Regions from separate parts of the Pseudomonas berkeleyensis genome, predicted to be linked through region 2. Evidence: predicted binding sites of a transcription regulator. Region 2 holds the regulator's gene; each other region holds the start of a gene.

Region 1 (7,374 bases), 530 kb from region 2:
ATGTCGCGACTGGTGGCGTACTCCAGCAGGCTCTCGGCATGCGGGCCGACGTAGTGCACCTTCTTCAGCCCGGACACATCCATCAGCCCGGCACGGGTGCGGATCGCCTCGTGCTCGTCGGCCAGGTCGCTGGAATAGGTCCAGGCGGTGCCCATGCCGCTCCAGTCCTCAAGTTTGGAACCCAGTGCGCGGTGACGCTCGGCAAGGGCGGAAATACGCCAGGAATTGGCCATGTCAGTTTCTCCTGTTGTTCGTCGTTGAGCCTGCGCACGCAGGCTGGTGTCTGTCTCCCCTCTCCCACTTGTGGGAGAGGGGCCGGGGAAGAGGGATCTCGGTGGTGGTCAGGCAGCCTTGGCCTGCGGGTCGAACTGGCGCAGCCAATCCACCACGGTCTGGCGGTAGCGGGTCAGGCCTTTGTAGTCGGCGATCTCGTCCGGCAGGTCGCGTAATACGCGGTGCAGGCGGCAGGCCCAGGCCGGGTTGCTGGCCAGCTCCTCGAGACTGATCAGGTAGGTGCGGATGCCGAACAGCAGCGCATTGCTGCGCGGCAGGCGTGGCATGAACTGCAGCTCGACGCGCAGGTGCACCAGGCGTGCAACGTTCTCCGGCGTCACCAGGCCGCGCTCATGGCCCCATTCGTGGAAGGTCTCCGAGGAGGTGTCCATGCGCGGGTTGATGGTCATGGTCCAGTTCAGGCGGCGCACCGGATGGCCGACCTGGATGTTCAGCAGGTACTTCAGCGCGCGGTCGAACACACCGAGCTGGTGTGCCACGCCCGGTACCGGCGCATGCCACTGCTTGAAGCTCATGCCGGCGTCGAACTTGATCGACCAGTCCGCCGGACAGGTGACCATGCCGGCGTCCATGAACAGGTCGCCGTCGCGCTGATCGAGCACAGCGAAGTCGCCCTGCGCCTGGCGCGTGATGTACTCCAGCGGCTCGAACGGCAGCGTGCTGGCATCGCCGAAGGTGAAGCGCTGCTCGATGCCCAGCGGGCGGTTGATCCACAGCCACTGATCGCCGTCACGCTCGAGAGCGAAATGCTCGGGGTAGTCGGCGGCCAGGTGTTCCATCAGCATTTCCAGGGTGTCCCATGCGGCCTGGGCCATGTGCGGCATCACCAGGCAGCGCTGCGGATCCTTCTCCAATACGCAGGCACGCTCGGCCATCTCCGAGACATAGTGCTCGTCGATGTCGAACCAGTGCTCGAACACCGAGCCCGGCTCGCGCGGCGTGGCGGGCTCGATGTTGACCGAGTACATGTAGCTGTCCTCGGGAAACGGGAAGGGAAAACGGGCGATGGCCTGCGGGCTGTTGCTGAAGGTGAAATCGTCCCGGTAGGTTTCCAACGGTTTCATCACGAGGGGCATGGCGGAATCCTCAGAGGTCGAGCAGCAGCGTGCCGGAGCAGCCGCCGCGGGAAACACAGGGCATCAGTGCGGCACCGCGCTGTTGCTCATCCAGATAGTGATCACGGTGCTCCACCTCGCCGCTCAGATAGCGCGTGGTGCATTGCCCGCACACCCCGCCCCGGCACAGGTTGGGCACCTCCACACCGGCAGCCTCCAGCGCTTCGAGCAGGCTGTGGTCGCCCGGCACCTGCAGGCGCTGGCCACTGCGCGCCAGCTCGACGGTGAACGGCTGGCCCGGTTCGGGCGCGGCGAAGGCTTCCCAGTGCAGGCGCCCGGCCGACCAGCCGTGGACGCTGGCAAGCAACTTGAGTTCATCGAGCAGACGCTGCGGACCGCAGACGTAGAGGTGGCTGCCAAGCGGCTTGGCGGCGAACAGATCGGCGCAGGACAGGCGCTGGCCGGCAGCGGCGTCGTAGCCATGGAAGCGCTCGCCCAGGCGCTCGCGCAGCTCGTCGGCGTAGGCGTCGGTCAGGCCGCTGCGGTAGGCGTAGTGCAATTCGAACGAAGCGTCTTGCGCCTCTAGCTCAGCCAGGTAGGCCATGAACGGCGTGATGCCGATGCCACCGGCCACCAGGATGTGGTGACGGGCCTGCGAATGCAGGGCGAACAGGTTGCTCGGCACACCGATCTGCAAACGGTCGCCGACCCGCACCTGCTCGTGCAGATAGCGCGAGCCACCGCGCGAAGCGTCCTGCAGACGCACGGCGATGCGGTACACGCCGGTCTCGCGCGGATCGCCCAACAGCGAATAGGCATTGCGCAGGGTGCGCCCTTCGATGGGCAACACCACCTGGACATGGCTACCGCAGGAAAAGCCCGGCAGGCTGCCATCGAGAGCGGCGAAGGTGAATTCACGCACCACCGGGGTCACTTGGCGTACATCGGTGACCTGAACGTCGATCATCGCGCTCATGGCTGCACCGCCTTGGCATAGGGACTGTCCGGGTCGACGCATACGCCCATGTAGGCGCCTAGGCGCTGGGAGAAATGTTCGCGCACGAACAGCTTCACCCGGCACTGGCCACAGGTGCACTCGCCTTCGCTGCCGATATCCTGGAAATGCCCGCAATGCACGCAATACAGGCGGCGTCGCGCGCCCTGCTTGAACAGTTCGATCTCATCGCCGAGCAGGCCGGCGTGGCGTGCCAGGCGGTACACATGCCAGAGAAAGCTTTCATCGCCACAGACGTACAGCCGGGTGCCGGCCTGGGCCTTCTCCAGCAGCATCTGCAGGCGCAGGTACAACGCCTCGATGCTGGGCAGGCTCTCCTGATCGGCACTGGCCGGCAACGTCTCGCTCAGGCACAGCAGTAGAGTCGGCACCGGGTGGTCGAGCAGCGCGGCAGCGGCACTGGCCTGCTGGGCGACCACGAGGCGGCGAGTGGCCGGTTGCCGGGACGCCTCGGTGGCATAACGTGGGGTACTGAACAGGGGTTCGGTACTGGATGCGGTCATCGGAAACCCTCCCGGGTGAGAGCAAGGCGATGGTCGGTTGGCCTCCAGAGAAAATTCCCTGAGAGAACTTTTTGTTCTCATGGAGAAAGCACGGACTGTGCCATTTTCGTCATCCCGCGCCAGCGTGGGCGCCGGCCCCGGTGGCCATCCCGCAAGCCGGCAAAGACTGCACAAGCGCGGGGCAAAGCGCGCCACTGCGGCGCATCAGGGGGATTTTTGAACAGAGGGTTTGAGGGGTGAAGAAGCGGTGGTGCTGGGCTGGAAATGGACTGGCGGACTGTTCGCTGCGCTACGAGCGACCGGCGTTCCGGTTCGCCCTACGCCACTATCCGCTCTGGAGCAGTGCGCCATTGAGGCAGGGAGCCGTTGCCAGGTGAAACGGCAATAGCCCCTGCGCAAGCATCAATTGGAGTACTTGTAGCCCACCTCGCCATGTGCAGCGAGATCCAGGCCGTCGATCTCCTGTTCTTCGTCCACACGCAGCCCACCGCAGAACAGCGCCGCGACCTTGAACGCCACCCAACTGGTCAGCGCCGAGAAGAGGATGCTGAACAGCAGCGCGCCGGCATTGATCTGCAATTGATCGAGCAGGCCACGCTCGCCGGTGAAACCCTGCCCGCCCAGTTCGCTCAGGGCGAACACCGGGGTCAACAGACCACCGAGGATGCCGGCCACGCCATGCACACAGAACACGTCGAAGGCATCGTCCAGGCCCATGGCGGGCTTGAGCTTCTCCACCGCCCAGACGCACACCGGCGCGGCGATCAGGCCCAACACGATGGCGCCCATGGGCCCGACGTAGCCACAGGCCGGGGTGATCGCCACCAGCCCGGCGATGGCGCCGGACACCGCGCCGAACAGGCTCGGCTTGCCGCGATGCACACCCTCGACCAGCATCCAGGCCAGTGCCCCGGCGCAGCTGGCGAGCATGGTGTTGACCATCACCAGCATGGCGAAACCACTGGCCGCAAGCGCGCAACCGCCACAGAAGCCGAGCCAGCCGACCCACAGCAGGCCACCGCCGATGAAGGTCATGGTCATGTTGTGCGGAGCCAGCGCCGACGTGCCGTAGTCACGCCGCCGACCGATCAGCCAGGCGCCGACCAGCGAGGCGATGCCCACGTTCAGGTGCACCACGTTGCCACCGGCGAAATCCTGCACGCCTAGATTGAACACCCAGCCACCGCCCCAGGCCATGTGCGCCATGGGGATGTAGTTGAGCGTCAGCCAGACCGCCATGAACAGCATCACCGCCGAGAACTTCATGCGCTCGGCGAAGGCGCCGACGATGATCGCCGGGGTGATCGCGGCGAACAGCAGCATGAACAGGAAGTACAGGTATTCGGGGATGGTACCGACCACGGAGTCGGTGCCCACGCCCTTGAGGAACAGCTTGTCCAACCCGCCGATCAGCGACTGCCAAGAACCACCGTCGGTGAAGCACAGGCTGTAGCCGTAGATGGCGAAGAGCACCGACATCAGCGAGGCGGTGCAGAACACCTGCATGAGGATCGACAGCACGTTCTTGCCACGCGCCATGCCGCCATAGAACAGCGCCAGGCCAGGCAGGGTCATCAGCAGCACCACCAGCGAGCAGAGCGCCACGAACGCCGTGTCACCACTGTTGATCACGGGTGTCTCGGCCGCCTGCACGGCCGCACTGCCCAACAACGGAACAAGCCCCAACACCATACGACTACGGGTCATCGACTACAGCCTCCAATCAGAGAGCCGTGCTGCGCGGCTTATCGCGTGGCATCGGCATACGAGACCCTGCCGGACAATATATCCTGACAGGAATTTTTATTTCCCCTCAGGCATAGCAATCCCCTTGCCAACTTGAAATATCCGATTACAAATAAATAAGTGAAATAAAAACAGACGGTTAAAAAAGCCATACTGGCTCACTCGGACACTCGCCGACAGCGAGTCTCACCGTCTTGGTGCAGGGAAGGAAAACAACGGCTCGGCTCTGGAGGGCACCTCTAAAAACTACCTGCGTTGCCATCGCGGCGTTAAAAACAGGCTCGTGCGCGAGTCCGATCAAAATGCTCATTTACAGCGCGTAAACTGCGCTTTTTCGCCTGTTTTTGCCTTGCGCTGGCTGCCTCGCCTACGTTTTTAAGAGGTGCCCTGGAGAGGCTAAAAATACCGCCACCCCCTCCCCAGCCATCGAGTAGCGGCGTAATAATGGCGCACCCTTGCAAGCAAGCAGCAGAGCGCCACCATCCCGACAGGTGCATGCGATTGCCCCCAACAGAATGTGTCACGAAGAAGCACAGGAATCCGGCACGATGAGCGCCTCAGAGTCAGGCATCGCCTCCTCCAGACAATCGGCCTGGGTGATTCCCGCCGCCCTGCAGACGGCTTACCAGCATTACGTCGTCCAGCACCATGGGCGCTTCCTGCTGGCGATCAACTTCATCGCCATGATCGCCTACGATCTCTACGTCTTCGCCGATGCGCTGTTGATCCCCGACATGGCGCTGGAGTCCCTGCTGTTGCGTGGCGGCATGAGCCTGGTCGGACTGGTCAACATCTACCTGGTGTTCTGGCGGTATCGCAACGTGCTGCTGATGGACATGCTGATGCCGGTGCACGACATCATCTCCACCATCGCCTGGTTCGAACTGCTCAAGCGCAGCAGCTCACCCGATGTGCCCACCTTCGTCTACGCCTCGGTGGTGTTCATCATCCTGGCCAACCTGGGGGCGCGCTACAGCTTCCGTGGCATCCTCGCCTGCTCCGCCGCGATCTCGGGGATCATCCTGTATAACCAGTGGCTGCTGCACGATGGCCAGAGCAAGCCGGTGCTGGTGTTCAGCATCGCCTACTTGCCGGTGCTGCTGTTCAGCCTGTTCATCAGTTGGACCAACATCAATGGCGTGCGCCGGGCCTTTCTCGATGATCAGGAAAAGCAGCGCCAGCGTGATGAACTGGCGGCGCTCAACCTGCGCCTGGCCAGGCAAGCCAGTACCGATGCCCTGACCGACATCGGCAACCGCCGCGCTTTCGACCTCGCCCTGGAGGAGAACTGGCAACAGATGCAGCGCAATGGCCGGCCCTTCTCCCTGCTGTTGCTGGACATCGACTTCTTCAAGCCCTTCAACGACCACTACGGCCACCAGGTCGGTGACCAGTGCCTGTGCGAGGTCGCTCGTTGCATCAGCGCCGGCCTGCGTCAGGGCCAGGGCAATGTCTACCGCTATGGTGGCGAAGAGTTCGTCGTGCTGCTGCAGATCACCGATGTCGGAGAGCTGAACGCCCTGGCCGAGCGCTTGCGCGAGCAGGTGGCCAACCTCGCCATCGAGCATCAATACCGCCCCGATGGGCTGAATCGCCTAACCATCAGCATCGGCGCCTGTACCACCCAGGCAGCGGGCGTGCAGCAGGCACGTGATCTCTTCGCCCAGTGCGACCGTCTGCTCTACCAAGCCAAGCAGCAGGGCCGCAACCAGGTGTGCAGCCAGTTGCTGCATGCCCTGCGGGCCTGACCACCCTTTCGGCAGCCACGCAGCCGACAAAACGACGATTCGTTGCTGCCGGTCAAAGGCCGTCCGGCGATTCTCTCTACTCTAGCCTTCGAGCCCTGGCTGCCGCGCCCATGCACGCGGCGGACATGCCTGTGCACTCATCGCCGTTCGCGGATTGAATTAAAGAAACCCGCCGAACGAACGATGATCTGTTCACGCACCGTGCTCAAGAATGCGCCCCTGACCGATGCCGGCAACAACAACCCGTGACCCGGGTCGGCCAACGGCTCATGGCGCGCAACCACCACCTTGAAGCAGCCGCTGCAACGAAGTGCAACCGAAGGGACGCCAAGATCCCTGACCGCCCAAACCGCCACTGGCCAACAAGCCTCTGGCAATCGTCGTTCGCCTGCCAACACCCAATCCAGACGATAGGCTCGTACCAAACATGCTGAAAAATGCCCCGCTGAGCGTGAAACTCCTCCTCATCCTGATATTCCCCCTACTCGGATTCCTGGCCTTCTCCGCCCTGTATGTCGCCGGCAAATACCAGACACTGACCGAGATGAACCATACCGTTGCCGCCAGTGACACCGCGCAGGAGATCAGCGCAGCCGTCACCGCCCTGCAGCGCGAACGCGGCGCCAGTGGCGTCTTCCTCGGCAGCGCCGGAACCTCCATGCGCGATGCCCTGAGCCAGTTCCGGCTCGACAGCGACACGGCGATCAAGTCGTTGCGTACCCTGTCGGTAACAGCCTCGACTGAACTGAAAGAGGTTCTTGGCGGGCTGGATGAGCTGGCTACCCTGCGCCAGCAAGTGGACGCGCAATCGATCAACAGCACCGAATCGGGCGCTCGCTATACCCGCCTGATCGGCATGCTGATCGGCTACACCCACTCGCTGGAGGCACGGGTGAGCGATCCGCAAATCCTGCGAGCTCTCGGCGCACTCAACCAGTTCGTGGAAATGAAGGAACGCGCCGGACGCGAGCGCGCCCTGCTCGGCCTGGCCTTCAGCCAGAAGCAACTGAATG
Region 2 (7,374 bases):
ACAACCTCGGCATCCAGCACCTGTTCCAGGGCCGCGAAGACAAGCTCGTCGTTCTCGACGGCCTACTTGCCGAACTCGGCCTAAGCTATGAGCAGGTGGCCTATCTCGGCGACGACCTGCCGGATCTTCCGGTGATCCGCCGAGTCGGATTGGGCATGGCCGTGGCCAGCGCAGACAGCTTCGTCCGTCAGCATGCCCATGGCGTGACCCAGGCGCGCGGCGGTGACGGTGCGGCACGGGAATTCTGCGAACTGATCATGCGTGCCCAGGGCACGCTGGATGCGGCACAAGCCGCCTACCTGTAGAGCACAGCATGCTGCGTAAAGCCCTCAATACCCTGATCTTCGTTCTGATCGCCGGCGCCGTGGCGGCGCTCGGCTACTGGAACATCGCGCCCGACAGCGCCCGACAGACTCAACAGGCCAGTGATGACGACGCCGTGGACTTCTACGTCCTCGGCGCGCACACCGTGCAGTTTCAGGATGACGGCAAGCTGCACTACCGCATGACCGCCGACAAGCTCGAGCACATCAAGAGCACCGACATTACTCTGATCGACACGCCCAAACTGGATCTGTACCGCGGCACCGAGCTGCCCTGGAAGGTCACCAGCCAGCGCGCCGAAGTTTCGCCTGGCGGCGTCGAAGTGGAACTGATCGACGACGTGCGCATCGCTCGCACCGACGCCAAGGGCCGCCCGACGATCATCACCAGCAGCCGCATGACCGTGATTCCTGACAAGGAATATGCGCAGACCGAGCAAGCCGTTAGAATCGAGGCCGCCAACGGGGTGACCACGGCACAAGGAATGAAAGCGTACTTGAATGACGGCCGGATGATCCTGCCGTCCAACGTAAGAGGCCAGCATGAGGTTCGTTAATACCCTCCCCCTGATTCTCAGCCTCGGCGCCGCATTGGGAAGCGCGGCTGCCTGGGCTCTGCCATCGGATCGCGACCAGCCGATCCGCATCCAGGCCGACAGCGCCGAACTGGATGACAAGCAAGGTGTAGCGGTCTATCGCGGCGACGTGATCATCACTCAGGGCACCCTGAAGATCACCGGCGATACCGTGACCATCACCCAGACCAACAGCGGTGACATCGATGTCTTCACCTCGGTGGGCAATCTCGCCTACTACGAGCAGAAGCCGGCCGTGGACAAGGACATCGTCAAGGCCTATGGCCGTACCATCCAGTACTTCGCCAGCAACGAGCGCATCGTGCTGATCGACCAGGCCAAGGTGATCCAGGAAGGCAATACCTTCGAAGGCGAGAAGATCGTCTACGATACCCGCCGCCAGATCGTCAACGCGGGTCGCGCCACCGGCACCAATGTCGCCACGCCACGCCCGCGTATCGACATGGTCATCCAACCGAAGAACAAACCCGCGGATCAGCAGCAGTAATGGCCATACTCAAAGCCCAACACCTGGCTAAAAGCTACAAAAGCCGCCAGGTCGTGCGTGACGTCAGCCTGAGCATCGAAAGCGGCCAGATCGTCGGACTGCTCGGCCCCAACGGCGCCGGCAAGACCACATGCTTCTACATGATCGTCGGCCTGGTGCGCGCCGATCAGGGCCGCGTGCTGATCGACGACCTCGACGTCAGCCATCAACCGATGCACGGCCGCGCTCGTGCCGGTATCGGTTATCTGCCTCAGGAAGCCTCGATCTTCCGCAAGCTCTCGGTGGCCGACAACATCATGGCCATTCTCGAGACGCGCAAGGATCTTGATCGCGCCGGCCGTCAGGCGGAGTTGGAAAGCCTGCTGCAGGAATTCCACATCCACCACATTGCCGATAGCCTCGGCATGAGCCTGTCCGGCGGTGAACGCCGCCGTGTGGAAATCGCCCGCGCCCTGGCGACCAATCCCAAGTTCATCCTGCTCGACGAACCCTTCGCAGGTGTCGACCCGATCTCCGTGGGCGACATCAAGCAGATCATCCATCACCTCAAGACCAAGGGCATCGGCATCCTGATCACCGATCACAATGTGCGCGAAACCCTGGATATCTGCGAAACGGCTTACATCGTCAACGACGGTCAACTGATCGCCGAAGGCGATGCCGAGACCATCCTCGCCAACCAGACGGTGAAAGAGGTTTACCTGGGGCACGAGTTCCGCCTGTAGGTCTGCGAGTATTTCACTACAGAAATATGGCAACCCCTAGGCAAAATCGACAACATCAGGCATATAATTTGCTTCCTGGCGGCGCTTCGGCGCCCTGATGTGGAAGGCGTAACTCGCCGGTAAATTAAGGTCTGCAATGAAACCATCGCTAGTCCTCAAGATGGGCCAGCAGCTGACGATGACCCCTCAGCTGCAACAGGCTATCCGCCTCCTCCAACTGTCCACCCTGGATCTGCAACAGGAAATCCAGGAGGCGCTGGAGTCCAACCCCATGCTCGAGCGCCAGGAAGAAGGCGACGACTTCGACAATAGCGACCCGATGGCCGACGGCGCCGAAAGCGCAACGCCCGCTACCCAGAGCAAGGAAGAGAGTTACCAGGAAACCGCTCCGACAGTGGACAACCTGGAAGAAGGCGATTGGGGCGAGCGTATTCCCAACGAGTTGCCGGTCGATACCGCCTGGGAAGACATTTACCAGACCAGCGCCAGCAGCCTGCCGAGCAATGACGACGATGAGTGGGATTTCACCACCCGCACCTCCAGCGGTGAAAGCCTGCAAAGCCACCTGCTCTGGCAACTCAACCTGGCGCCCATGTCGGACAAGGATCGGCTGATCGCTGCCACCCTGATCGACTGCATCAACAACGATGGCTACCTGGAGGAAACCCTCGAGGAAGTCACCGAATCCTTCGACCCCGAGCTGGATATCGAACTCGACGAAGTGGAAGTGGTGCTGCACCGCATCCAGCAGTTCGAGCCAGCGGGCATCGGTGCCCGCGACCTGCGTGAGTGCCTGCTGCTGCAACTGCGCCAGCTGCCTGCCAACACCCCGTGGCTGAACGAAACCCAGCGGGTGGTCAGCGACTACCTGGAAGTGCTCGGCAGCCGTGACTATGCCCAGTTGCTGCGGCGCATGAAGCTCAAGGAAGACGAGCTCAAGCAGGTCATCGACCTGATCCAGCGCCTCAACCCACGCCCGGGTTCGCAGATCGAATCCAGCGAACCGGAATACGTCGTGCCGGACGTCATCGTGCGCAAGCACAACGACCGCTGGCTGGTTGAGCTGAATCAGGAAGCCATGCCACGCCTGCGCGTCAACCCGCAGTATGCCGGCTTCGTCAAACGCGCCGACTCCAGCGCCGACAACACCTTCATGCGCAACCAGTTGCAGGAAGCACGCTGGTTCATCAAGAGCCTGCAGAGCCGCAACGAAACCCTGATGAAGGTCGCCACGCAGATCGTCGAGCACCAGCGCGGCTTCCTCGACTACGGCGACGAGGCGATGAAACCGCTGGTACTGCATGACATCGCCGAAGCGGTAGGCATGCACGAGTCGACCATTTCACGCGTTACCACGCAGAAATTCATGCATACCCCGCGTGGTATTTACGAGCTGAAATATTTCTTCTCCAGCCACGTCAGCACCTCCGAAGGCGGTGAATGCTCGTCCACCGCGATCCGCGCGATCATCAAAAAACTGGTTGCAGCAGAAAACGCGAAAAAGCCGTTGAGCGACAGCAAGATCGCTGGTTTACTGGAGGCACAAGGCATCCAAGTCGCCCGCAGGACGGTTGCCAAATACCGTGAATCCCTCGGTATAGCGCCCTCCAGCGAACGCAAGCGACTGATGTAGGCCAAGGAGGCGACCTGCCTCCAAGCCAACGTGTTCCGGTGGCGGATTCTCATGGAATCCGTCTCTTACACAAGGCAACAAGGAGAAAGCGGTATGCAAGTCAACATCAGTGGACATCAGCTGGATGTGACCGACGCCCTGCGTGACTATATCGGCGAGAAACTCGGCCGACTGGAACGTCACTTCGACAAGATCACCAATGTTCAGGTGACCATGGAGGTCGAAAAACTCAAGCAAAAGATCGAAGCCACCCTGCACATCGCTGGCGGCGAAGTCGTCGCCAACGCCGAGCACTCGGACATGTATGCAGCTATCGACCTGCTGGCCGATAAGCTCGACCGCCAACTCATCAAGCACAAGGAAAAGCAGCTCGACCGCCTGCAAGGCGCCACAGCCCGCTAACATCCATCCTTCATGATCCGACTTGAAAACATCCTGACCCCCGGCCGTTCCTTGGTGAACGCGCCGGGCGGCAGCAAAAAGCGCGTGCTCGAACAGATCGCCAACCTGATCGCGCGCGACCTGTCAGACCTGGATGCCCAGGATATCTTCGAAAGCCTGATTGCCCGCGAAAAGCTTGGCTCCACCGGCTTCGGCAACGGCATCGCCATTCCCCATTGTCGCCTGGAGGGATGCAGCGCACCGATCAGCGCGGTGCTGCACCTGGAAGCGGCCGTGGACTTCGACGCCATCGACGGCGCACCGGTCGACTTGCTGTTCGTCCTGCTGGTACCGCAGGCGGCAACCGACGCCCACCTCGAACTGCTACGCCAGATCGCCGGCATGCTCGAAAGCCAGCAGGTTCGTGAACGCCTGCGTCAGGCGGCGAACGGTGAAGAGCTCTACCGGCTGATAGTCGAGATTCAGAACGGTCAATGAGCATGCGCCTGATCATCGTCAGCGGTCGCTCCGGCTCGGGCAAGAGCACCGCCCTCGATGTGCTCGAGGACAATGGCTTTTACTGCATCGACAACCTGCCTGCCGGCCTGCTGCCGGATCTGGCCGAACGTTTTCTCCCGCACAGCGACATGCTGCTGCCGCAGGTAGCGGTCTCCATCGATGCCCGCAACCTGCTGAGCCAGTTGCGCCGCTTTCCCGAGCTGCTCGATGAAGTACGCAAACGCAACATCCGTTGCGACGTGTTGTACCTGGATGCCGAAGACGAAACCCTGCTCAAGCGCTTCTCGGAAACCCGCCGTCGCCACCCGCTGACCAATGACAATCGCTCATTGGCCGAAGCCATCGCCTACGAGAGCCAGTTGCTGGCGCCAATCACCGATCGTGCCGACCTGAAGATCGACACTACCCGCCTTAACCTCTACCAGCTGCGCGATACGTTGAAATTGCGCCTGCTCGGACAGACCCAGACGGGTACCGCCTTTCTCGTCGAATCCTTCGGTTTCAAACGCGGCATGCCGGTGGACGCCGACCTGGTATTCGATGCGCGCTGCCTGCCCAACCCCTACTGGAAACCCGAGTTGCGGGATTTTTCCGGGCTCGATCAACCGGTCATCGACTACCTCGCCGCGCAGCCGGAAGTGGAGGAGATGTACCAGGATATCCACGCCTATCTGGACAAGTGGCTGCCGCGTTTCGCTGCCAGCAACCGTGCCTACGTGACTATCGCCATTGGCTGCACGGGAGGCCATCACCGCTCGGTCTACCTGGCAAGCCGCCTGAGCGAAGCCCTGAAACAGTCATTGCAGAACGTCCAGGTTCGTCACCGCGACCTCAGTTAAGGAACCACAGCCGCGATGCCAGCCCGTGAAATCACCATCATCAACAAGCTCGGCCTGCATGCCCGTGCGGCAGCCAAGTTCGTCGGCGTTGCGAGCACCTATCCATGCCAGGTGCGCATCGGCCGCTCCCCGGAAAGCCTGGTGGACGGCAAGAGCATCATGGCGGTCATGATGCTCGCCGCCGGCAAAGGCACTGCCGTGCACCTGCATACCGAAGGTGCCCAGGAGCAGGAAGCGATGAACGCACTGGTCGGGCTGATCGAAAACTACTTCGACGAAGGGGAATAAAGCCGCTGGAAGCTTTTTAGCCAGCGGCGTCTATCGGCCTTCCCGCTTTTAAGGCGTAGGGTGGGCTTCAGCCCACCAAATTGGTGGCATTGTGCTGGTGCGACCTGGTGGGCTGAATTCCACCCTACGGTTCATACCTGCTCGTAGCCCTTTAGCTTCCAGCGCTTTCATCGGCTTTATCAGGCCAAGGCCGTATCCAGCACCATCATCAGACAAAAGCCGAACGCCACAGCCAGACTGGCATCGGCGCGGTGCCCATTGGCATGAGCCTCGGGAATGATCTCGTGGATCACGGCGAACAACATGGCCCCAGCAGCCAGCGCCAAGCCCCATGGCAACAGCACGTGCGACACGCCGACCAACCAGGCGCAGAGCACGGCGAATACCGGTTCCACCAATCCTGACGCAGCACCGATCAGAACAGCCTTGCCCCGCCCCATTCCCGCGCTGGCCAGCACCAGGGCGACGATCAGCCCCTCCGGTACGTCCTGCAGGGCGATGCCGATAGCCAGGCCATCGGCGCCACTCAGTCCCGCCCCTGCCGCTACGCCAACGGCCATGCCTTCGGGCACGTTGTGCAACATGATGGCAATGACGAACAGCAAAACCCCGGAGGCCAGGCCGTCCTGCGATCGATCAGACTCGCCGTGACGTTGTCGCTGCGCCAGCAGTCGGCCCAGCCCCAGCAGCGCCGCAGCTCCCAGCAACACACCGATACTGGCGAGCATGCCCGCGCTCCAGGGGCTGAAGCCCTGCTCGCTGGCGACCTCAAGCGCCGGTACCAACAGCGAAAACACTGTCGCTGCGAGCATCACGCCCCCGCCGAAGCCCAGCAACCGGCCGCGCCAACGCTCAGACAACTCGCCCATGAACAACACCGGCAAGGCACCGAGTGCCGTCCCGGTTGCGCATAGCAGGCCACCACGCAGCGCCCGCAACAGTTCAGGCTGCGCGTTCTGGTCGAGCATGACGAGCGCCTGGATGAGCAGCAACAGGCCGCCACACAGCAGAATCGTGCCACCGAGCAGATAGCGAAAAACCCGACCATGGAGGTCGGGCAAGGAAGTCAGCAAGGTTCGCATCCTGTTCACAATCCGCCTGTTCAGCTCAGGGCCTGTCGGTATCGGCGCGCCACTTCACGCCATTCGATGACATTGAAGAACGCGCCGATGTATTCCGGCCGGCGGTTCTGATAACGCAGGTAGTAGGCATGCTCCCAGACGTCGAGACCGAGAATCGGCGTATTGCCATGCATCAGCGGGCTGTCCTGATTGGCACTGCTTTCCACTACCAGCTTCTTCTCCGGCGTCACGCTGAGCCAGGCCCAGCCGCTGCCGAAGCGGGTCAGTGCAGCCTTGGTGAACAAATCCTTGAAAGCCGCGAACCCACCTAGTTCGGCATCGATGGCTGCCGCCAGTTCACCCTCTGGAAGCCCGCCACCGTGGGGCGACATCACCGTCCAGAACAGGCTGTGGTTGGCGTGCCCTCCCCCCTGGTTGATCAGGGCCGCATGCAAGCTCTGCGGCAAGGTGCTCAACTGGCCGAGCAGTTCCTCGACCGGCACCTCGACGTAGGGCGTTCCC
Region 3 (7,374 bases), 2.5 Mb from region 2:
GCGCTGGATTGGCCAGTTGGCCGGCCGCATCGTAGTTCACCGCATAACTGTATGGCTGAGTGCTGGTGGGGTCACGCGGGTTGACCCCATCAATCAGCACATGCATGACCCAGCCATTGTTGGCCGGCGCCTCGTTCTTGACGAAGTACTGGCTCATCACGTGGGCGTTGCCCTGCGAGTCATAGATGTTGGTCGAGGTAGACCAGTTGAAAGACTTCGAATCGCTCGGATCGAATGTCGGTGCCGCCATGGTGCCGGCATTGGCAGGCCGCACGGCATTGGAGTTCAGGTTGAGGCGCTGGGTAACGCTGGTGGTCGCCTTGGGCTCCTGCTGACCAGCACTGATGCGCAGGTCGGACTGCACCGGCAGGATGTTGCCGCTGTCATCGGCCGTATAGCCCTGCAGGCGATAGCCGAAGTTGTTGACGACATAGCCATCACGATCCGTACCGAAGTAACCGGCGCGGGTATAGCCAATCTCGCCATTGTTACTGGTCATGAAGAAACCATTGCCATTGATGGCCAGATCCAGTGCGTTGTTCGTGTAGTTGACGTTGCCCTGGTTGAACAGCTGCGACACATCAGCCAGCAGCACACCGCTGCCTTGCGCGTTCTTGCCGGTACCCAGAACGGAAGCGGCATAGACATCGGCGAACTCGGCACGCGACTGCTTGAACCCCGCAGTACCGGCGTTGGCGATGTTGTTGCCGGTGACATTGAGGTCGCTGGTCGCGGCACGCAGGCCACTGAGACCAATATTGAACGACATGGAAGACTCCTTTGCCGGGACTGCCGGCGGCAATAGTTACTGGCCGATGACCTGCACTTGAGAAAGCGGAACGCTGCCCAGACCGGCAAGGTTGAGCATCAGCTCGCTGCCGCCCAGGGTGACGCTGTCGACGTTGGCCGGCAGCAAGGTGTACAGCCCCTTGGTTTCACTGCCGTAGGTGGCCTGCGCCTCGAACTTGTAGGTGCCCGGCGGCACCACGTTGCCGTCGGCGTCCTTGCCATCCCAGATGAAGCTGACGTTGCCGGCAGCCTGCTCACCCAGGTTGACGCGGGTAACCAACGCGCCGGAATTGTCATAGACGTTGACGTACACGTTGCTGCTGCTGACCGGCAGGATGGTGCTGGCCTTGAAGCTCTCACTGGTGTCGACCACCGCCTTCTCGCTCGGCACGATCACCTTGCGGCCGACCAGCGAAGACGCCTGCAGTGCCTGGGAAGACTGGAAGCTGGAAAGCATCGAGCCCATGCTGGTGTTGAGCTTCTCGATCCCTTCCACCTGGCTGAACTGCGCCAGCTGGGCGATGAACTCACCATTGCCCTGCGGCTCCAGCGGGTTCTGGTTGTTGAGTTGGGCCACCAGCAGGTTGAGAAACTCGTTCTTGCCGAGGTTGTTGTTTTTCGGCGCATCCTGCTTGATCTGGTACTGATCCAGTACCGAACTGCTGCCATTTACGGTGCTCATGACCTGATTTCCTCGTCTCGTCTTACTGACCCAGGGTCAGCACGCGCTGCAGCATCTGTTTGGCGGTATTCATCATTTCCACGTTGGTTTGGAAGGCGCGACTGGCGGAAATCATGTCGGCCATCTCCTCGACCACGTTGACGTTCGGGTAGTAGACGTAGCCATCGGCGTTAGCCATCGGATGATCCGGCTCGTAGCGCGGCATCAGGCTGCTCTGATCCTCGATCACACCGAGCACCTGCACACCGCGCCCTGCTTCATCCTGCTCGGCAAACAAAGAACCACGGTCGCCACCTTGTGCCTGCTGGAATACGGTGGCGAACACCGGATGACGGGCGCGGTAGGTCTGATCCAGGCTCGACGACACGGTCTCGGCGTTGGCGATGTTGCTGGAAATGGTGTTCAGGCGAGTGCTCTGGGCGCTCATGCCGGTTCCGGCGATATTGAAGACACTGGCAAGGGACATGGTCGCGCTCCTTATTCGCCGCGCAGGGCGGTGGTCAGCCCTTTGAATTTGCTATTGAGGAAGGTGAAGCTGGCCTGGAACTGCACGGAGTTCTCGGCATAGTTCGATTGCTCGATCTGCAGATCGACGCTGTTCTGATCCAGCGACGCGTGGAAGGGCGTACGGTATGGCAGCTCAGCGTCACCCGTCTTCACGCCATCGGCCGGAATGTGGCGGCTGTCAGTACGGTTGAGAGAAACTCCGCCGCGCTGCATACGGCTGCTCTGCTCGGCCAGTACGCTGGCGAAATCCAGATCGCGGGCCTTGTAGTTCGGGGTATCGGCGTTGGCGATGTTGTTGGCCAACACCTCGGCACGCTGGGCGCGAAAGCCGAGTGCCTGCTCATGGATGCCGAGTGCTCTGCCGAAGTTGATGCTCATGTTCCGAACCTTTGCCGCTGAGGCCATGTGGTCACTGTTGCAAGCTATTCAGCAAAGGCTGTGCCAACTTATTTAATTCAATAAAATCAATGGATTAAGAAGAAATAGAAGCGGAAAAAGCGGCAATGCGGCAATGGCTTTCCGCCTGTTGGCAATCAAGCGGCAAAGCCTGCCGGGCAGATTGCCGCCCCGCCGAACCCTAGGGTGCGCCATGCGCACCGGCTCTTCAGCCCCGTCGGATCGCTGGTGCGCACAGCGCACCCTACCCAACCGGTCACGTGCAACCGAACCGTCATTTCCAGCTCTGGAAACGCAAACGGGAGGCCAAAGGCCTCCCGTTGCTGTACCAAACATGCCTTGCGCCTATTTGGCCTTGTAGATGATCCCTGGGCTGCACTGCACCATCTGGTACTTCTCCGGCAGGCCATTGAGCGCCTCGGAAGCCCCGAGGAACAGATAGCCGCCCGGCTTGAGGGTGGCATGAATGCGCGTGAGGATGTCCTTCTTCACTTCAGCCGAGAAGTAGATCAGTACGTTGCGGCAGAACACGATGTCGAACTTGCCCAGCGCCGCATAACTGTCGAGCAGGTTGAGCGGACGAAACTCGACGCGACTCTTGATCGGCGCCTTGACCTGCCAGCGCCCAGGCGCCTTGGGATCGAAGTAACGCTGCAGACGCTCCTGGGACAGGCCACGGCCCATCGCCAGGCTGTCGTATTCACCGGATTTGCAATTGCTGAGCATGGATGGCGAAAGGTCGGTGGCAACGATCTGCACACCGGCCTTGAGCTGACCGAGGTTGGTGCGCTCGAACTCGTCGATGGACATCGACAAGGAGTAAGGCTCCTGACCGGACGAGCATGCCGCCGACCAGATGCGCAGGCGCTGGGCCGGATAGGCCTTGATCAACTCCGGCAGCACACGGCTCTTGAGCACCTCGAAGGGGTAGGTGTCGCGAAACCACAGGGTCTCGTTGGTGGTCATGGCATCGACGACCTGCTCACGCAGCCCTCCGCGCGGCTGGCTTTGCATGCGCTGCACCAGCTCACCCAGGGTCTTGATGCCGTTCTGTTCCATCAGCTTGTTCAGACGGCTGGAGACCAGGTACTGCTTGTTGCTACCAAGCAAAATACCGCAGGCCTTTTCCAGGAAAGTCCGGAACTGCTCGAAATCCAAATTACCTGAAGACACTAGTGCCGCCTCACCTACCATAACGTTCGCCGAAGGTCGCCCCTTCAGCCCCCATCCGATACCCGGATACGATCGACCACGCGCGCTGCCAGATCATCTGGCTTGAACTTGGCGAGGAAGTCGTCAGCGCCGACCTTCTTCACCATTGCCTGGTTGAACACACCGGAAAGCGAAGTATGCAGGAGGATATGCAGCTTCTGCATGCGTGGATCGCTACGAATCTCCGTAGTCAGGGTATAACCGTCCATTTCCGGCATCTCGATGTCGGAAATCAGCATCAGCAGTTCCTTGTCGGGATAACGCCCCTCATCCGCCATTTTCTTGAGGAAAGTGAGCGCCTCACGCCCATCGTTCAGGGCGGTCACCTCAACACCGACGGTCTGCAGGCAGCGCGACACCTGCTTGCGCGCCACCGAGGAGTCATCGACGATCAGCACATGCTTGGTCACCGCCTGACTCTGCACCTGATCATCGATGACGCCTGCGGAGATCACTTCGGAGGTGGGCGCCACCTCGGCCAGAATCTTCTCCACGTCGATGATCTCGACCAGTTGCTGGTCGAGCCGCGTGACCGCGGTCAGGTAATGATCGCGCCCAGTGCCCTTGGGTGGCGGATGGATCTCTTCCCAGTTCATGTTGACGATGCGCTCCACCGAACGCACCAAAAAGCCCTGAACCTTGGTGTTGTACTCGGTGATGATCACGAAGCTGGTCTTCAGATCTTCCAGCGGTGCCCGCCCCGTGGCGATGGACAGGTCGAGAATCGGGATGGTACCGCCACGGATATTGGCGACCCCCCGCACGACCCGACTGGATTTGGGCATGATGGTGAGGTTGGGGCACTGCAGCACCTCCTTCACCTTGAATACGTTGATGCCATAAAGCTGTGGGCCTTCCAGGCGGAACAACAACAACTCCAAACGGTTCTGCCCTACCAGCTGAGTGCGCTGGTTAACCGAATCCATCAACCCGGCCATGCCCGGACTCCTTCTTGTCTAGTAACGCCTACCCCTAGCAGCCTAGCAGGCGGCACGGGGCTTGCTTTGCATTGGTCATGAAGCCAAGAACGTCATCATTCCGTCAGCTACTGGCAAAGTGCCTTGCCCCTTTGCCCGTTTTACTCGCTTTGCCGGCAATCGGCTACAGCGGTACCGCGGCGGCGACCTTTACCAGCACCGAACAGCTTATCGGCGCCACCGAAGCCTTTCTTGAGCAGGCGACCACTGAATATCTACAGCGTAGCGAAATCCAGGGCCGCCATGAGATTCGCGTCAATCGTCTCGACCCGCGGTTGCGTCTACCGCTTTGCGATCAACCACTGACGACGACGCTGGAAAGCCCGGCGCAGCCCCTGGGCCGCGTCACCACCCGCGTACGTTGCGACGGCAGCGCCCCCTGGACCGTATTCGTACCTGGCGAGGTACGCCTGTACCGTGCGGTCGTCGTACTCACCCGCCCACTCAAGCGCATGAGCGTAGTCAAAGCGGCGGATCTGAGCTTGGTGGAACGCGATGTGGGGCAGCTCGGTCAGAACTTCCTGACCGACCCAGCACAGGCAATCGGCAAGAAATTGACGCGGCAGTTAGGTGGAGACCAGGTTCTGGCCCCCAACCATCTGCAAATCGCCGAGGTGGTGCGCCGCGGCGATCAGGTGGTCATCAGCGCGCGCGGCACCACCGTGAACGTGCGCATGCCGGGTGAAGCCCTGACGGACGGTGCTCCTGGTCAGCAGATCAATGTCCGCAACCTGCGCTCGCAACGGGTGATTCGTGCCCGCGTGGTCGGCCCGGGACAGGTGGAAGTGTCCATATAGGCATGTTTCTTGTAACGTAATGGCTTGGCGATCACCTACACTGTTTTCTGACGCATGAAATTAGCCCTAAAGTTTTCTCGGCAGTGGCCGAAAAGCTTGGCAAGCGTCCACCATATCGTCTGAGGTTTTGCATCATGGTCATCGACTTCAACCGGCTGAACAACGCCAATACGCCCGCCAATGCGGGACGTACCGGCTCGACTCAGGCTGGCAATCGCAGCGAGTCGGCACAGCCGAACAAAGCGCCTGTCACCGGCAGCGATGAACAAACCACCGCAAAAAGCGGTGAATCCGTGCAACTGAGCCGTGAGGCACAACAGTTGCAGAAAATCAGCGAAAAGCTGAGCGATCAGCCAATCGTCAACAAGGAGCGTGTGGCCCAATTGAAACAGGCCATCGCTGACGGCAGCTATCAGGTCGACAGCAAACGCGTCGCTCAGAAACTGCTCGACTTCGAATCCCAGCGCTAGTCCCAGGGCTGCGCTGGGGGTGTTGGACGCCCGACCCCCAAGAGCCCGCCATGCACGACACAGCCCTGCTTGACCTGTTCACCACCGATATCGGCACCGCCGAGCAACTGCTTGAGCTGATCGACGCCGAATTCCAGGCCCTGAGCGAACGTGATCTGCCGCGTCTCGACGGCCTGCTCAATGACAAACAACCCCTGCTTGCCCTGCTTCAGCAGCATGGCAACGAACGCAGCCGCCTGCTGCAGAGCGCTGGTCTGAGCGCAGATCGTGACGGACTGAGCGCCCTGGCAGCGAACTCCACCCAGGGTGAGCAGTTGCTGGCTCGCAGCGAAGAACTGTCCAACCTGCTGCAACGCTGCCAGGAAGCCAATCTGCGCAATGGCCGCCTGGTGCGCGCCAACCAGGCATCGGTGCGCAGCGTTCTCGGCATTCTGCGCGGCGGCGAAACGCCTGGCCTCTATGACAGTCGTGGCAGTGCCGCTAGAATCGCGCAGCAGAGGCCACTCAGTCAGGCCTGAGCCCCCTACCGACAAGCGAAAAGCACAGGGACATGCAGGCACTTAGCCAGTATGCTAGTGCCGTTGTAGTCTTTTGACTCGGAGAGTTCCGAACTGTGTCCAGCGCGTTCAACGACGAGAGCGGCCCCCAGCCGCCAAAGGTGCTCAAGGCACCCGTGGAGATCATTGCCACCCTGCGCCAATTGCAACAGAACCATGATCCGCTGGTGATCCAGTTTAAGGATCGCAGCCAGCGTTTTCAGAGCTACCTGGTAGAGATCGACCGCGATCGGGCTCGCATCGCCCTCGATGAAATCATCCCGAACGATGGCGAACGCTTCTTCAAGCAAGGCGAGGGTTTCAAGGTCGAAGCGTTCCGCGATGGTGTACGCGTGGCCTGGAGCTGCGAGCACGACGTACAGCCAGGCGAGTTCGAAGGCGCCCCCTGCTACTGGGCGCCGCTACCGCAGGAAGTGATTTACCACCAGCGCCGTAGTGCGTTTCGTGCACCACTCAAGCAAAGCGACCTGGTCAAGGTCGTGCTCAATGGCGACAAACTGCGCGAACCCATTCCCGGTCACCTGCTGGATATTTCCGCCACCGGCTGCAAGCTGCGTTTCGCCGGCAACCTCACCCAGCAATTGAGCAACGGTCAGGTACACGAGCGCCTCACCGCGCAACTGCCCTTCGGCGCGATGACCTGCGCCGTGGAACTGCGCCATGTGCAATACGAAGACAAGGTCGACATGACCTTCGTCGGCACCCGCTTCCACCGCATGAATGGCCTGGAGCAACGCCAGGTCGAGCGCTTCGTCTATCAGCTGCAGCGTGAAGCACGCCGCACCGAGAGCGACGGCCCCTTCTGAAACAGCGCGGCAGCCGCTATTGGGCTGCCCGTGACTCTTGCTCGTTCTGCTCGTTGACCTCGGCTGCCGCTGCGGCCGGTTCTTGCATCTGTTCCTGCACCGTTTGCTCGTCGACCCGCGGATCGAGCGCCGCGACCAGCGGTGAGCTGGTGACATTACCCGGCATGGCCATGTGCTGCAG

The links. Region 2 encodes sigma-54, which starts transcription at its own class of promoters, with help from an activator protein. Its sites were predicted from a motif close to ANTGGCATNNANNTTGCTNT; they were not measured.
Region 1: a site for sigma-54 is predicted at 4,687-4,706, ahead of HS968_RS18945 (ammonium transporter). Genes of this name have one in related genera too.
Region 3: a site for sigma-54 is predicted at 2,405-2,424, ahead of flgB (flagellar basal body rod protein FlgB). Genes of this name have one in related genera too.

The regions. Positions count from the first base shown of each region.
Region 1 covers NZ_CP059139.1:4,076,926-4,084,299, forward strand. The annotation lists gene HS968_RS18925 (aminomethyltransferase family protein) at 1-233, opposite strand, end outside; gene HS968_RS18930 (heme-dependent oxidative N-demethylase family protein) at 342-1,370, opposite strand; gene HS968_RS18935 (PDR/VanB family oxidoreductase) at 1,381-2,325, opposite strand; gene HS968_RS18940 (dimethylamine monooxygenase subunit DmmA family protein) at 2,322-2,867, opposite strand; gene HS968_RS18945 (ammonium transporter) at 3,270-4,574, opposite strand; gene HS968_RS18950 (GGDEF domain-containing protein) at 5,162-6,361, shown strand; partial or broken gene HS968_RS26805 (nitrate- and nitrite sensing domain-containing protein) at 6,906-7,374, shown strand, end outside.
Region 2 covers NZ_CP059139.1:4,602,072-4,609,445, forward strand. The annotation lists gene HS968_RS21320 (KdsC family phosphatase) at 1-305, shown strand, start outside; gene lptC (LPS export ABC transporter periplasmic protein LptC) at 314-880, shown strand; gene lptA (lipopolysaccharide transport periplasmic protein LptA) at 867-1,406, shown strand; gene lptB (LPS export ABC transporter ATP-binding protein) at 1,406-2,131, shown strand; gene HS968_RS21340 (RNA polymerase factor sigma-54) at 2,268-3,764, shown strand; gene hpf (ribosome hibernation-promoting factor, HPF/YfiA family) at 3,858-4,166, shown strand; gene ptsN (PTS IIA-like nitrogen regulatory protein PtsN) at 4,179-4,643, shown strand; gene rapZ (RNase adapter RapZ) at 4,646-5,503, shown strand; gene HS968_RS21360 (HPr family phosphocarrier protein) at 5,519-5,791, shown strand; gene HS968_RS21365 (ZIP family metal transporter) at 5,971-6,873, opposite strand; gene HS968_RS21370 (superoxide dismutase) at 6,894-7,374, opposite strand, start outside.
Region 3 covers NZ_CP059139.1:2,091,119-2,098,492, reverse strand. The annotation lists gene flgE (flagellar hook protein FlgE) at 1-769, opposite strand, end outside; gene flgD (flagellar hook assembly protein FlgD) at 806-1,471, opposite strand; gene flgC (flagellar basal body rod protein FlgC) at 1,494-1,937, opposite strand; gene flgB (flagellar basal body rod protein FlgB) at 1,949-2,356, opposite strand; gene cheR (protein-glutamate O-methyltransferase CheR) at 2,720-3,547, opposite strand; gene HS968_RS09785 (chemotaxis protein CheV) at 3,592-4,524, opposite strand; gene flgA (flagellar basal body P-ring formation chaperone FlgA) at 4,602-5,360, shown strand; gene flgM (flagellar biosynthesis anti-sigma factor FlgM) at 5,495-5,830, shown strand; gene HS968_RS09770 (flagella synthesis protein FlgN) at 5,881-6,348, shown strand; gene HS968_RS09765 (flagellar brake protein) at 6,444-7,193, shown strand; gene HS968_RS09760 (MFS transporter) at 7,210-7,374, opposite strand, start outside.